Regions from separate parts of the Pseudonocardia sp. OZ21 genome, predicted to be linked through region 2. Evidence: riboswitches for the same ligand, from Rfam matches in the RefSeq annotation. Region 2 holds a riboswitch; the other holds the start of a gene.

Region 1 (7,083 bases), on a different contig from region 2:
GTCGGTGCGGTGGCGGCGAAGGCCGCACTGCGCTCGGCGCTGCTGCCCGCGGTGTCCAACCGATCGGAACGGGGCGGGGCGGCCGCCGCGGCCGCCACCGTCAACGCGTTGCTGTACAGCGAGGAGACCGCATGAACGCCCCGCCGGTGCTGCTGGTCGGCCACGGAACGGTCGACGCCACGGGCGTGGCCGAGTTCGTGGCGTTCACCGACCGGGTTCGGCGGGTGCTCGCTGCCGAGGGCGTCGACGTCGACGGCGGGTTCATCGAGCTGTCCCAGCCGACCGTGCACGAGGCCTGGACGGCCCTGTCCGGCCGGGGCCACACCGCGCTGGCGGCGGTGCCGATGGTGCTCGTGGCCGCCGGGCACGCCAAGGGCGACATCCCCGCGGCACTGCAGCGGGAGGTGGTGCGCGACCGGGCCACCAGCTACGTGCTCGGTCGCCCGCTCGGCCCGCACCCCGTGCTCCAGCACCTGCTCGACCAGCGGGTCACCGCGGCGTTGCAGGGCGACCCGGGAGCGGGCACGGCCGTGCTGCTGGTCGGGCGGGGCTCCACCGACCCGGACGCCAACGCGGAGGTCTGCAAGGTCGCGCGGCTGCTGCAGGAGGGCAGGCCGTACGACTTCGTCGAGCCCGCGTTCGTCTCGCTGGCCCGTCCCGACGTCACCGCCGGGCTCGCCCGCTGCCGGGCGCTCGGCGCGCGCCGGGTGGTGGTGGCGCCGTACTTCCTGTTCGACGGAGTGCTGCCGCGCCGGGTCGTCGACCAGGCCACGGCGTTCGGCGCGGAGCACCCGGACGTCGACGTGCGCATCGCGGGCTACCTCGGCGACTGCGACGAGCTGGCCGGGCTCGTCGTCGAGCGCTACCGCGAGGCGCTGCACGGCGACATCAGGATGAACTGCGACACCTGCGCGTACCGGGTGCTGCTGCCCGGGTTCGAGGACAAGCTCGGGGCCGCACAGACCCCGCATCACCACCCCGACGACCCGGCCCACGGCCATGGCCACGGGCACGGCCACGGGCAGGTGGAGGCGGTGGCCGGAGAATGAGGATCGTGGATCCCTATCTGGTGGGACTGGACCTCGGGGGCAGGCGCGTCGTCGTGGTGGGCGGTGGCGCGGTCGCCCAGCGGCGGATCACCGGCCTGCTCGCGGCCGGAGCCGACGTCGAGGTCGTGGCGCCCGAGGTCACCCCGGCGGTCGAGGGCATGGCGACGGCCGGGGAGGTGCGCTGGAGCGCGCGGCCCTACCGCGACGGTGATCTCGAGGCGGCCTGGTACGTGGTCGCGTGCACGGACGCCCCGGCCGTCAACGCGGCGGTGGGCGCCGACGCCGAGGCCCGGCGGATCTTCTGCGTGCGCGCCGACGACGCGCCGGCAGGCAGCGCGGTCACCCCGGCCGTGGGGCATCACGACGGGCTCACCGTCGGGGTGCTCGCCGGCCGCCGTCCCCGGCGCTCGGCGGCGGTCCGCACGGCGCTGGTCGAGGCACTGCAGACCGGCCTGGTCGACGACTCCGCCGAACCGGTGCACCCGGGGGTGGCGCTGATCGGTGGCGGCCCCGGCGACCCGGAGCTGATCACCGTGCGGGGCAGGCGGCTGCTGTCCCGTGCCGACGTCGTCGTCACCGACCGGCTCGGCCCCCGTGACCTGCTCGACACGCTCGCCCCGCACGTCGAGGTGATCGACGCCTCGAAGATCCCCTACGGCCGCGCGATGAACCAGGCCCGGATCAACGAACTGCTCGTGGAGCACGCCAGGGCAGGCCGGTTCGTCGTGCGGCTCAAGGGCGGCGACCCCTACGTCTTCGGCCGCGGCTTCGAGGAGGCGCTCGCCTGCGCCGAGGCCGGCGTGCCCGTCACCGTCGTCCCCGGCGTGACCAGCGCGTTCGCCGCGCCCGCCGTGGCCGACGTCCCGGTGAGCCATCGCGGGGTCGCGCACGAGATCGTCGTGGTGTCGGGACACGTCGCCCCCGGCGACCCGCGCAGCCTCGTCGACTGGCCGGCGCTCGGGCGCCTGCGCGGCACGCTCGTGCTGCTCATGGCGGTCGAGCGGATCGGCGCGTTCTCCACCGCGCTGATCGAGGGTGGTCGCCCCGCGGACACGCCCGTCGCCGTGGTGCAGGACGGGACGATGCGGATCCAGCGCTCACTGCGCGCCACTCTCGCCACGGTGGCCGATGCCGTGCGCGAGCAGCGGATCAGCCCGCCGGCGGTGATCGTGGTGGGACCGGTCGCCGGCCTGGCCCACGAGCCGGTCACCGGCTGAGACGAGGGGAACCCGTGCCGGACGAGGAGTCGCTGCTCGATCTCACCGTGCGTGAGCTGCTCGACGCCGTGGCCGCCCGCACCTCCGCCCCTGGCGGGGGCGGGGCGGCCGCGCTCGCCACCGCGCTGGCCGCCGCGCTCGCCGGGATGGCCTCGCGGTTCGGCGACGGCTCCGCCGCGCAGGAGGCCGACGCCCTGCGCGCCCGTGCCGCCCTGCTCGCCGATGCCGACGCCGCGGCGTACCGGGCGTACCTGGCGGCGGTGCGCCTCCCGCGCGACGACCCCTCCCGCGCCGACGCCGTGACCGCCGCCCGGAGCGACGCCGTCGGCGTCCCCGCGGAGATCGGGGGGATCGCGGGCGCGGTCGCCGACCTGGCCGCCGGGATCGTCCGCGACGGCAACCCGAACCTGCACGGCGACGCGGTGGCGGCGATCCACCTCGCGGCGGCGGCCGCGGCCACCTCCGCCGAGCTGGTGGCGGCCAACACCCCGCCCGACGACGTGCTGGCCAACGCCCGCGTCGTGGCGGCCGCCGCGCGGGCGCGCGCAGCCGAGGTGCAGGGCGGCTGACCGGCAGCGCTCAGCAGGCCTGCGGCGGGGCGATCGTGCGCGCTCCGCGGATCAGCAGGCCAGGGGCCGGGCCCGCCAGGCTGTAGGTGAGCCGCCAGTTCGTGCAGGTCTGGCCGCCCGGGCCAAGCTCGGCGGACTGGGTGCTGGTGAACGTCACGTCCACCTCGAGCCCGTCCGCGTCGTCGTCGCGCACCGCCGTCAGCACGGGGGAGTGGATGACCGTGGTGGCCTGCCCCTTCGCCCACACCTCCAGCCCGCTCCTGGCGATGTCGGAGTCGGGGTGCAGGAGCGCGAACGCGTCGGCGTAGCGGTTCTCGTTGATCCCCGCGACGTACTCGCTGATCACGGTGCGTGCCTCCGCCAGCGCGGGGTGCGCCACCCCCGGCGCGACGTCGACCAGGTCGTCGGGCGGGAGCTCGCCGGCCGACGTGCCGGTCGTGCCCGTGACGGCCGCGGGTTCGCTCGGCGCGGCGCGCACCGCCCGCGGACGGTCGACGAGGTGCAGGAACGCGATCGTTGCGAGCGTGGCCACCAGCACCGCGGCGACCATGGTCACCACCAGCGGACGGCGCCTGCGCCCCGGCGACACCCGCGTGGGCGGCGGCGCGAACTGCGGAGCCGGGGCGGCGGTGACGGAGGGATGCAGCCGCGGGACGTACACCGTCGCGGTGGTGCCGGGTCCGCCGGCGACCGGACCCTCGACGACGGCCCGGGTGACCGGCTGTCCCGTGGCCCGCTGCGCGCCCTGCAGTGCCTCGGCGGCCTCGGCGGCGGAGGCGAACCGGTCGCCCGGCGCCTTCGCCATCAGCCGCTCCACCACCCGGCACACCGCGTCGGGCACCCCTGCCGGGCGCAGGTCGGGGACCGGGTCATGGGCGATCCGCAAGACCGTGGCGACCAGCTCCTCGGTGTCGGTGACGAACGCCGGACGGCCGGTGAGCAGCGCGAACATCGTGGCGCCGAGTCCGTAGAGGTCGGCGGCGGGGGTGGCGTGCCCCTCCAGCAGCCGCTCCGGTGACGCGTAGGCCGCGCTCGCGCGGATCCGGCCGTCGGCCCTGGTCTCGGTGACGCCGGGGAGGCGCGAGATGCCGAAGTCGCCGAGCTTCGGCTCGCCGTAGCGGGAGACGAGCACGTTGGCCGGCTTGAGGTCCAGGTGCAGGATGCCGGCGCGGTGCGCCGTCTCCAGCGCCCCGGCCACCATGACCGCCACGTCCAGCACCTCGGCCCACGGCAACGGCCCGTCCCGGCGGATCCGGTCGGCGAGCGACCCCGCCGACATCAGGTCCATCACGATGTAGGGCTCGCCGCGGGCAGTGGTGCCGCTGCGGTGCACCGTGACGATGTGGGGGTGCCCGGAGAGCGCCCCCATCGCCTGGCACTCGCGGACGAACGCGCGCCGCACACCCTCGCCGTCGAGCCGTTCGTGCAGCACCTTGACGGCGACCCGGCGGCCGAACTCCGGTTCCTCGGCGGCGTAGACGGTGCCGTACCCGCCCTGGCCGACCACCTCGGGACGGGCCAGCCCCGGTATGCCGGGATCCGGCACGTCGGAGATCATCGGCGCAGTCTAGGAGCGCGCTCCTCGGGATGATCGTGCGCACGTCGGCATCCTCACGCCGCGTTGACCCGTGACCTCCCGATGTGTTCCAGTTCTCCGCGACGTCAGTGGAGGAAGCCGGTGTGAGTCCGGCGCGGTCCCGCCACTGTCACCGGGCCGGCACGCGCGGGCCTGGGAGCCAGACACTCGCTGCCGTCGCACCTCCACCAGTAGAGGGCGCGGACCCTCGGAAGGAACGCTGATGACGCGCGCTGCCTCCGCCACCACCGGCCGGGAGGGATCCGCCGCCGACGGGGCGTCGAGCACCGTCCTGCTGCTGTCCACCGCCGACACCGAGTTGCTGGCTGCCCGCAGCTCGGGGGCCCTCTACCGCACGGCCAACCCGGCGCGCGTCGAGCCCGCCGGCCTGGCGCCGCTGCTCGACGGCGTCGACGTCGTCGTGCTCCGGCTCCTCGGCGGGCGCCGCGCCTGGCCGGAGGGGGTCGACGCGCTCGTGGCGTCCGGGCGTCCCGTCGTGCTGCTGGGCGGGGAGGCCGCGCCCGACGCGGAGCTGATGGCCGCATCGACCGTGCCGGCGGGCGTGACGTCGGAGGCGCTGGCCTACCTCGCCGCCGGCGGGCGGGACAACCTGCGCGAGCTGCACCGGTTCCTGTCCGACACGGTGCTGCTGACCGGCGAGGGATTCGCCCCGCCCGCGCCCGCCCCCGACTTCGGGGTGCACGGCGAGCGCGAGCAGGCCGCCGGCCGTCCGACGGTCGCGGTGGTCTTCTACCGGGCGCACGAGCTGTCGGGCAACACCGCGTTCGTCGACACGCTCTGCGACGCGATCGAGGCGCGGGGCGCCAACGCGCTGCCGGTGTTCTGCGGGTCGTTGCGCGGTGTCCCGGCCGGCGGGGCGGACGGCCTGATGGAGCTGCTCGCCCGGGCCGACGCGCTGGTCGCCACCGTCCTCGCCGCGGGCGGCACCCGCGCGAGCGACGCCGTGGCGGGCGGCGAGGAGGACTCCTGGGACGCGGGCGCGCTCGCCGCGCTGGACGTGCCGGTGCTGCAGGGGCTCTGCCTGACCACGTCGCGGGCCACCTGGGCCGACTCCGACGCGGCACTCTCGCCCATGGACGCCGCGATGCAGGTGGCGATCCCGGAGTTCGACGGCCGGCTGATCACGGTGCCGTTCTCGTTCAAGGAGGTCGACGCGGGTGACGACATCCCCGTGTACCGGGCCGACCCGGAGCGCGCGGCCCGGCTGGCCGGGCTCGCCGTCCGCCACGCCCGGCTGCGGGCCACGCCCGTCGCCGAGCGGAAGCTCGCCGTGGTGCTGTCGAGCTACCCGACGAAGCACGCCCGCGTGGGCAACGCGGTCGGGCTGGACACCCCGGCGTCCGCGGTGGTGCTGCTGCGCGCGCTGCGGGACGCCGGCTACGCGGTGGGCGACTTCCCGGAGGACTCCGACCAGCTGATCCACACCCTGATCGCCGCCGGGGGCCACGACGTCGAATGGCTCACGGAGGAACAGCTCGCCGCCGCCCCGTCACGCGTGCGGCTGGAGCACTACCGCCGCTGGTTCGACGCGCTACCGTCCGAGCTGACCGACGGGATCCGCGAGCACTGGGGCGAGCCGCCGGGCTCGCTCTACGTCGACGGAACCGACGTCGTGCTGGCATCTCTGCAGTTCGGGAACGTGGTGCTGATGATCCAGCCGCCGCGCGGGTTCGGGGAGAACCCGGTGGCGATCTACCACGACCCGGACCTGCCGCCGTCACACCACTACCTGGCGGCGTACCGGTGGCTCGACCACGAGTTCGGCGCCGACGCCGTGATCCACCTCGGGAAGCACGGCACGCTGGAGTGGCTGCCCGGCAAGGGGCTCGGGCTGTCGGCCGAGTGCGCCCCGGACGCCGTGCTCGGCGAGCTGCCGCTGGTCTACCCGTTCATCGTCAACGACCCGGGCGAGGGCACGCAGGCCAAGCGCCGCGGGCACGCCGTGGTCGTCGACCATCTGGTGCCGCCGATGGCGCGCGCCGACACCTACGGCGAGATGGCGAAGCTCGAGCAGTTGCTCGACGAGTACGCGACCGTCGCCGCGATGGACCCGGCGAAGCTCCCGGCGCTGCGCGCGCGGATCTGGGAGGTCGTCACCACCGCTCAGCTGCACCACGACCTGCACGTCGACAACGCGCCCGGCGAGCAGGACTTCGACGACTTCGTCCTGCACATCGACGGGTACCTGTGCGAGGTCAAGGACGTCCAGATCCGCGACGGGCTGCACGTGCTGGGTGGGGTGCCTGCCGGTGAGGCGCAGGTCAACCTGGTGCTGTCGATCCTGCGCGCCACGCAGGTCTGGGGCGGGAAGCGGGCGCTCCCCGGCCTCCGCGCGGCACTGGCCGCGTGGGCGGGCCTGGACGAGCAGTCCCTCCTCGCGTCTCCCGGTGAGCGGTTGCAGCAAAGCCACTTTGACGCAACCTCGCTGCATGAAAGTGGCTTTGCTGCAACGGGGGCTGCGGCTGCCACCGGGGGCACTCCCGTGGAGCGGCTCGTCGGGCTCGCCGGGGGGCCGTCGGTCACCGGGGCCGACCTCGTCGACGTCCTCGAGGGCGTCGCCCGCGCGCTGGTCACGGAGGTGCAGGCCCGGGGCTGGAGCGACGCGGCGCAGGTGTGCGCGCAGCTGCTGGGCGAGGAGATCCCGGACGTCG
Region 2 (7,083 bases):
GAGGAGGCGAAGATTCCGAGACCGCCGCCCGCGACGTTCACCGTGGCCACGGCCGTGCCCCGGAACTTGGTGGGCATCAGTTCCGCGACCAGGGTGATTCCGGTGCTCAGCTCACCGCCGAGCCCGATCCCCACGACGAACCGGGCGACGAGCAACCAGACGAAGTTCGGGGAGAACGCCGCGGCCAGCGCGCCCACGGTGTACAGCGCGAGGGTGTACATCATGGTGATGCGCCGCCCGTAGCGGTCGCCGGTGACACCGGCGATCAGCGACCCGATCGCCATGCCGGCAAACGTCACCGTGGTCAGCAGCCCCACCTGGGCGTTGGACAGCGACCACTGGCTGGCGATCAGCGGCGCGGCCAGGCCGACGTCGTACTCCTCGATCGCATTGACCAGGGTGCCGACGGCGACCAGCACCAGGATGAGCACGTGCGCCCGCCGGAACGGGATGCGGTCCAGTGCCGAGGCGAGCTCGTGGCCTGCGCGGTCCCTGAGGTGTTGGAGATGGTCCGACGACGCCGAGTTCGTCATGTTGCTCCAGATGGGCGAGTACGTTTCCCGGGACCGGCACGACGTCGTGCGGCCGCCCCGCCGTCCCGATCGTGAAGTCGCTCTGCTCGTCGAGCACGACGCGACGTCGACCGGGCGCCGCTGAGGGCCGGCCGGTGAGTTCTTCGCCCTGATACAGGCGTGGTCGGCCGCGACGCCAGGTCCGCTACGGCGCCGACTGCCGGCGCCCCGAACACCCTTTCACAACGGTGACGCCGCCCGCCGCGGCCGACGGACCGTACTGCGCGGCACCGGCTGTCAGGCGCGCGATCGTGCTGTTGCCCTCTGGTTACGCGGTCCGTCCATGGCGTACGGACCGAGCGTGAGCGTCGTCCCGCCCTCGGCGGCGCGAGCGACCGGCGGGTGAACCGGCGCTGCTACGAGCCGGTGGGAGGTCCGCGTCGCGGTTTTCGGCGTAGTACGCGCGGTGCACGGTGTCCCACAGCAACTGGACCGCCACGGTGACGACGAGCGCGGTGGTGTCCTGGTCGCGGGTGGCCGGGTCGGAGACCTGGACGAGGTCGGTGCCGTCGAGCGCGGTGCGCCGGCCGGCGACTCCTGCTCGATCAGGTGCTGGGGGACGGGCCGACAGGGCTTCCTCGATCCGGCTCAATCGTGGGACGTCATTGCGGTCGAGGGTCATGGATGCACCATTCGGTCGGGTGGACTGCTGAAGGGCTGCTGCCGAGCGGAGCAGGTCGACCACGCCGTCGTGCGCCTGACACAGCATCGCGTTGCACAGCGGCCGGTCGCATCGGTGAGGGCCCCGGTGCGGGCCCTGGCCGGTGCGGCCGGACCGCCGCTCAGTGGTGGTGGACCTGCAGCATCCGTCGGGGTGTCACGGTGTCCGACAACAAATCTGATGGTGAAGTTTTGTGATCGAACCACTAATGTCTGCGATGCCGACGGTTCGGGCGGGTCACCGTCCGAGGCAAGAGGGAACCCGGTGGGAGTCCGGGACTGCCCCCGCAGCGGTGAGTGGGAACGACCGCCGTCACGAAGCACTGGGCGCGAGCGCCTGGGAAGCGACGGCCAGTAGGAGCACCAGGTCGGTGTGTGCCCGCGAGTCCGAAGACCTGCCGCCGGCACGCGCACCGCCTGGTGCGCGTCGACCGCGCTCGCGAGGAGAGAGCAAGTGTCAGAAACTCAGACCCCTGGATCCACCGTGCTCGGATATCCGCGGATCGGTCCGCGCCGGGAGCTCAAGCGTGCCGTCGAGCGCTACTGGTCCGGAGCATCCTCGGCCGAGGAGCTGCAGTCGGTGGCGGCCGGCCTGCGCCGCGGCACCTGGGCGGAGCTCGCCGGCTCGGGACTCGACTCGGTGCCGTCGAACACGTTCTCCTTCTACGACCAGGTGCTCGACACCGCGCGGGTCGTCGGCGCGGTTCCCGAGCGGTTCACCGCACTCGGCCTGACCCCGCTCGACGAGATGTTCGCGATGGCCCGCGGGCACGACGGCGTGCCCGCTCTGGAGCTGACGAAGTTCTTCGACACCAACTACCACTACCTGGTGCCCGAACTGGGCCCCGGTAGCCGCTTCGCACTCGCCGACCGCAAGCCGCTCGACGAGTTCGCCGAGGCGCTCGCGCAGGGAGTCGTGACGCGGCCGACGATCCTCGGGCCGGCCACGTTCCTCCTGCTGGCCAAGCCGGCGCCGGGCGCACCCGCCGGGTTCGTCCCGCTCGACCTGCTCGATCCGCTCCTGGACGTGTACGAGCAGTTGCTGGCCGAGCTGGCCGCGGCCGGTGCGGAGTGGGTGCAGCTGGACGAGCCGGCGTTCGTCGCCGACCGCAGCCCGGCGGAGATCGACGCGCTGGGACGGGCGTACCGGCGGCTCGGTGGGCTGACGGAGCGGCCGCGGATCCTGGTCGCGAGCTACTTCGGCGATCTCGGCCCGGCGCTGCCGGTGCTGGCCGGGACACCGGTGGAAGCGCTGGCTCTCGACCTCGTCGCCGGCCGGGCCGACACCGCGGTGGCCGTGCCCGCGCTGCGCGGCAAGACCGTGCTCGCCGGGGTCGTCGAGGGCCGCAACATCTGGCGCACCGACCTGGACGCGGCGCTGGCCATCGCGGCCACGCTGCTCGGCACGGCGGGGCGAGTCGAGATCGCCACGTCGTGCTCGTTGCTGCACGTGCCCTACGACCTCGACGCGGAGCCGGCGCTGGCACCGGAGCTGCGGGAGCGCCTGGCGTTCGCCCGGCAGAAGGTCCGCGAGGTCGTGCTGCTCTCCCGCGCCCTGCACCAGGGTCGCGACACCGTGGCGGGCGAGTTCGCCGCGGCCGGGGGAGCGGTGGCGTCCCAGCGCGACGAGCGGGTTCGGGCCCGGCTCGATGCCCTGGGCGCCGGCCACTATCGGCGGGGCACCGCGGAGCGACGTGTGGCCGCACAGCATGCGCACCTCGGCCTGCCGTCGCTGCCGACGACGACGATCGGCTCGTTCCCGCAGACCGGTGCGATCCGGGCCGACCGTGCAGCGCACCGGGCCGGCCGGCTCGACGACGCCGAGTACGTCGAACGGATGCGGGCCGAGATCGCCAGGGTGGTGCGCCTGCAGGAGGACATCGGGCTCGACGTGCTCGTGCACGGGGAGCCCGAGCGCAACGACATGGTGCAGTACTTCGCCGAGCACCTCGCCGGGTTCGCCACCACTGAGCTGGGCTGGGTGCAGTCCTACGGAAGCCGCTGCGTGCGCCCTCCGATCCTGCACGGCGACGTCAGCCGCCCCGAGCCGATCACCGTCGGCTGGTCGACCTACGCGCAGTCGCTCACCGCGAAACCGGTCAAGGCGATGCTCACCGGCCCGGTCACGATCCTGGCCTGGTCGTTCGTGCGCACCGACCAGCCGCTCGGCGAGACAGCCCGCCAGGTCGGGCTGGCACTGCGCGACGAGGTGCGCGACCTGGAGGCCGCCGGGCTGCGGATCATCCAGGTGGACGAGCCGGCGCTGCGGGAGCTGCTGCCGCTGCGCGCGGCCGAGCGGTCCGCCTACGTGGACTGGGCGGTCGATGCGTTCCGGCTGGTCACCGGGGGAGTGGCCGACTCCACCCAGGTGCACACGCACCTGTGCTACTCGGAGTTCGCCGAGGTCGTCGGCGCGATCGACGGACTCGACGCCGACGTCACCACGGTCGAGGCGGCCCGGTCGAAGATGGAAGTGCTCGCCCAGATCGGTCCCGGGGTGCCGCGCGGCCTCGGCCCCGGCGTCTACGACGTGCACTCCCCGCAGGTGCCCGACGTCGCCGAGATCGAGGCGCTCCTGCACGCGGCACAGCACTGGGTCGGGCCCGAGCGACTGTGGGTCAACCCGGACTGCGGACTGAAGACCCGCGGTGAGGAGGAGACGGTGGCGGCGCTGCGCAACCTCGTGTCAGCCGCCGCCGCTGCCCGCAGGAACTGACTCCCCTGCCGCGTGGGGGAGGGGCGCCGGACGGTCCGCCGCCCCTCTCCCACGCGTTCCCGTCCGGCCGCCGAGCCGGAGGCTGTTGGTGACAACGAGGACGGAGCTGGCGGCCATGGCCGCTCCCGCGAGCATCGGGTGCAGCATCCCCGCGGCCGCGACCGGGAGGGCGAGGATGTTGTAGCCGAAGGCCCAGGCGAGGTTGGCCTTGATGACGGTGAGGGTTCGGCGCGAGATCCGGACGGCGTCGACGGCCGCGGTGAGGTCGGCGCGGACGAGCGTGATGTCGGCGGCGGAGATCGCGATGTCGGTGCCGGTGCCCATGGCGATACCGAGGTCGGCCTGGGCCAGCGCGGCGGCGTCGTTGATGCCGTCGCCGACCATCGCGACCACCCGGCCCTCCGCCTGCAGCCGCGCGATGTGGTCGACCTTGTCCGTGGGTAGTGCGTCCGCCACGACGGTGGTGATCCCGACCGTGTCGGCGACCGCGCGAGCGGCGCCCATGCCGTCGCCGGTGAGGAGCACCGGTTCGAGTCCGAGCCGGCGCAGCTCCGCGATCGCGTCGGTGCTGGTCGGTCTGATGGTGTCGGACAGCACGAGCACCGCGCGGGCGCGGCCGGCCCAGGCCAGCGCCACGGTGGTGCGCCCCTTCGCCGCGGCCTCGGCGAGCGGCTCCTCGAAGGTGTCGGGGATCGGGATGCCGCGCTGCTGGAGCAGGGAGAGCCTGCCGAGCAGGACCTCGTCGTCGCCGATCACGCCCTGCATACCGAGCCCGTCGAGGGAGACGACGTCGCGTACCTCGGGGCCGGTCCGCCCGTCGCCGCCTGCCGCGTGGCGGGCGACCGCCTGCGCCACGGGATGCGTCGACGTATCGGCCAGCGCGCCGGCCACGACGAGCACCTCGTCGACGTTCGTACCGTCGGCCGGCACGACGTCGGTCACGGTCATCTCGCCGGTCGTCACCGTGCCGGTCTTGTCGAGCACGACGGTGTCGACCCGGCGGGTGGACTCGAGCACCGTCGGCCCGGTGACGAGCACCCCCAACTGCGCCGCACGGCCGGTGCCGACCAGCAGCGCGGTGGGCGTGGCGAGCCCGAGCGCACACGGGCAGGCGACGATCAGGACGGCCGTCGCGGCAGCCAAGGCCGTGGCCGCACCCGCGCCGGCGCCGGTCCAGAACCCCCAGGTGGCGGCGGCGAGCATGAGCACGACGGGCACGAACTCGCCGCACACCCGGTCGGCGAGGCGTTGGACGGCGGCCTTCCCGTTCTGTGCCCGCTCGACGAGGGCGGCCGTCTGCGCGAGCTGGGTGTCGGCCCCGACGCGGGTCGCCCGCACGACGAGGCGCCCTCCGAGTGCGACGCACCCGCCGATCACGTCATCGCCCGGTGCGACATCGGCCGGTGCCGGTTCCCCGGTGATCGCCGACGTGTCCAGCGCGCAGGAGCCGTCGACCACCACTCCGTCGGTGGCGACCTTCTCACCCGGCCGCACCACGAAGGTGTCGCCGACGGCGAGCCGGTCGGCCGGCACGAGAAGCTCCCGCCCGTCGCGCAGCACCCTGGCGTCCGTGGCGGCGAGCGCGAGCAGGCCGCGCAGGGCGCTGCCGGAGCGTCGGCGGGCCCGCGCCTCCAGGTAGCGCCCGGCGAGCACGAACGTCGTCACCCCCGCGGCGACCTCGAGATAGATCTGCCCTGCCGCGTCGGCCGGGGCGAGCGTGAGCTCGAAGGAGTGGGTGAGTCCGGGCAGGCCCGCCGTGCCGAACACCATGGCGTAGACCGACCAGAGGAACGCCGCGAGAGTCCCGAGCGACACCAGGGTGTCCATGGACGCGGCTGCGTGGCGCAGGTTCGCCAGTGCCGCGCGATGGATCGGCAGCGCGCCCCACACCACGACCGGCGTGGTCAGGCCGAGCGCCGTCCACTGCCAGAGCGGGAACTGGAGCGCGGGAACCATCGACAGCAGGATCACCGGCGTCGCGAGCGCCGCGCACGCGATGAGCTGCTGTCCCAGGGCGGCGAGGTCACGCTCGTGAGCGGCCTCGGCCTCGTCGTCACGGGTGGCCGGGTCCGGCTGCCAGGCCCGGTAGCCGGCGCCCTCGACCGCGGCCACGAGGTCGTCGACGGTCACCGTGCCGCCGTGCACGACGGCCGCTCGGCCGGTCGCGTAGTTGACGTTCGCCTGCACACCGTCGAGCTTGCGCAGCTTGCGCTCGATGCGCGCCGCACAGGCTCCGCAGGTCATGCCCTCGACGAGCAGTTCCGTCTCCACCGCATCGGGAGCGGTGGTCGGGAGGGTCGCCGTCATCGGCGGACGGGGCGGGGAGAGGTGGTGGTGTCGTTCATGGGGAACTCCTCGAGCGGTGCCGGCTCGGCCGTCACTGGTGGCCGTGCGTGAACGTCGACGCGGGAAGCGAGGCCTGCGGGGGTGGGGCGGGAGCGAAGATGCGGCCGGCCTGCCAGCCGCCCGCTGCGGTGAGGGCGAGCACCGCAAGGAAGGCGACGACGCGTCCGGCACTGGCGCGGGAGACCGCAGGCCGGTCCTTCTCGGTGGGGGATACGTCCACGGGGCAACCTTGGAGGCCGGGTTGCGACAAGGTTGCCAATCTGAGTCTTCTCGGCGGTGTACGCCGTTACGGCGGCGATGAACGGTTTCGCACTAGGCCGTTAGGGGTAATGCGAACGGCCGCGCGCAGGGTTCCGTCCTCAGGTTCGCCGCGGACGGGGTCGGCTCAGCCCCTCGTCGCACCAGGAGCGCCTCCAGACACGCGCCTACCCCGTGACCGTATAGATCCGGACGGTTGCACGTGGTTAACCTCTCCGTCGGTTCGGGGGCCCCCGACAGGAACGACGAGGAGTTGCGCATGGGTCCGGGTGTCGCGTCGTGGCTGGATCCCGTCCTCGGCCTGGCCTGTCTTGCCGTAGCGGCCCTCCATCTGGTCCTGCTCGGGAGGCGGCGCGCCCCGGTCGCCTCCGGTGCCCACGCCGCGATGGGACTGGGGATGGCCGCGATGTTCGTCCCGTCGGCCGACCCGCTCCCGCAGCCGTTCTGGGTCGCGATCTTCCTCCTGCCCGGCGCCTGGTTCGGCGCGGCGGCACTTCGCGAAGGGTCACTCCTGGACGAGGCGGGCCATCA

The links. Region 2 has a riboswitch for cobalamin ahead of metE (5-methyltetrahydropteroyltriglutamate--homocysteine S-methyltransferase). Riboswitches for the same ligand answer to the same signal wherever they lie in the genome.
Region 1: it holds a riboswitch for cobalamin, as region 2 does, so the genes downstream of both, cobN (cobaltochelatase subunit CobN) here and metE (5-methyltetrahydropteroyltriglutamate--homocysteine S-methyltransferase) in region 2, are expected to answer to the same signal.

The regions. Positions count from the first base shown of each region.
Region 1 covers NZ_JCADBN010000001.1:325,290-332,372, reverse strand. The annotation lists gene AC5L35_RS01645 (precorrin-8X methylmutase) at 1-135, shown strand, start outside; gene AC5L35_RS01640 (sirohydrochlorin chelatase) at 132-1,049, shown strand; gene cobA (uroporphyrinogen-III C-methyltransferase) at 1,046-2,266, shown strand; gene AC5L35_RS01630 (cyclodeaminase/cyclohydrolase family protein) at 2,281-2,835, shown strand; gene AC5L35_RS01625 (serine/threonine-protein kinase) at 2,846-4,393, opposite strand; cobalamin riboswitch at 4,482-4,601, shown strand; gene cobN (cobaltochelatase subunit CobN) at 4,635-7,083, shown strand, end outside.
Region 2 covers NZ_JCADBN010000002.1:684,206-691,288, reverse strand. The annotation lists gene AC5L35_RS06805 (MFS transporter) at 1-533, opposite strand, end outside; gene AC5L35_RS06800 (hypothetical protein) at 841-1,194, opposite strand; cobalamin riboswitch at 1,441-1,649, shown strand; gene metE (5-methyltetrahydropteroyltriglutamate--homocysteine S-methyltransferase) at 1,687-3,948, shown strand; gene AC5L35_RS06790 (heavy metal translocating P-type ATPase) at 3,919-6,255, opposite strand; gene AC5L35_RS06785 (hypothetical protein) at 6,326-6,514, opposite strand; gene AC5L35_RS06780 (DUF5134 domain-containing protein) at 6,812-7,083, shown strand, end outside.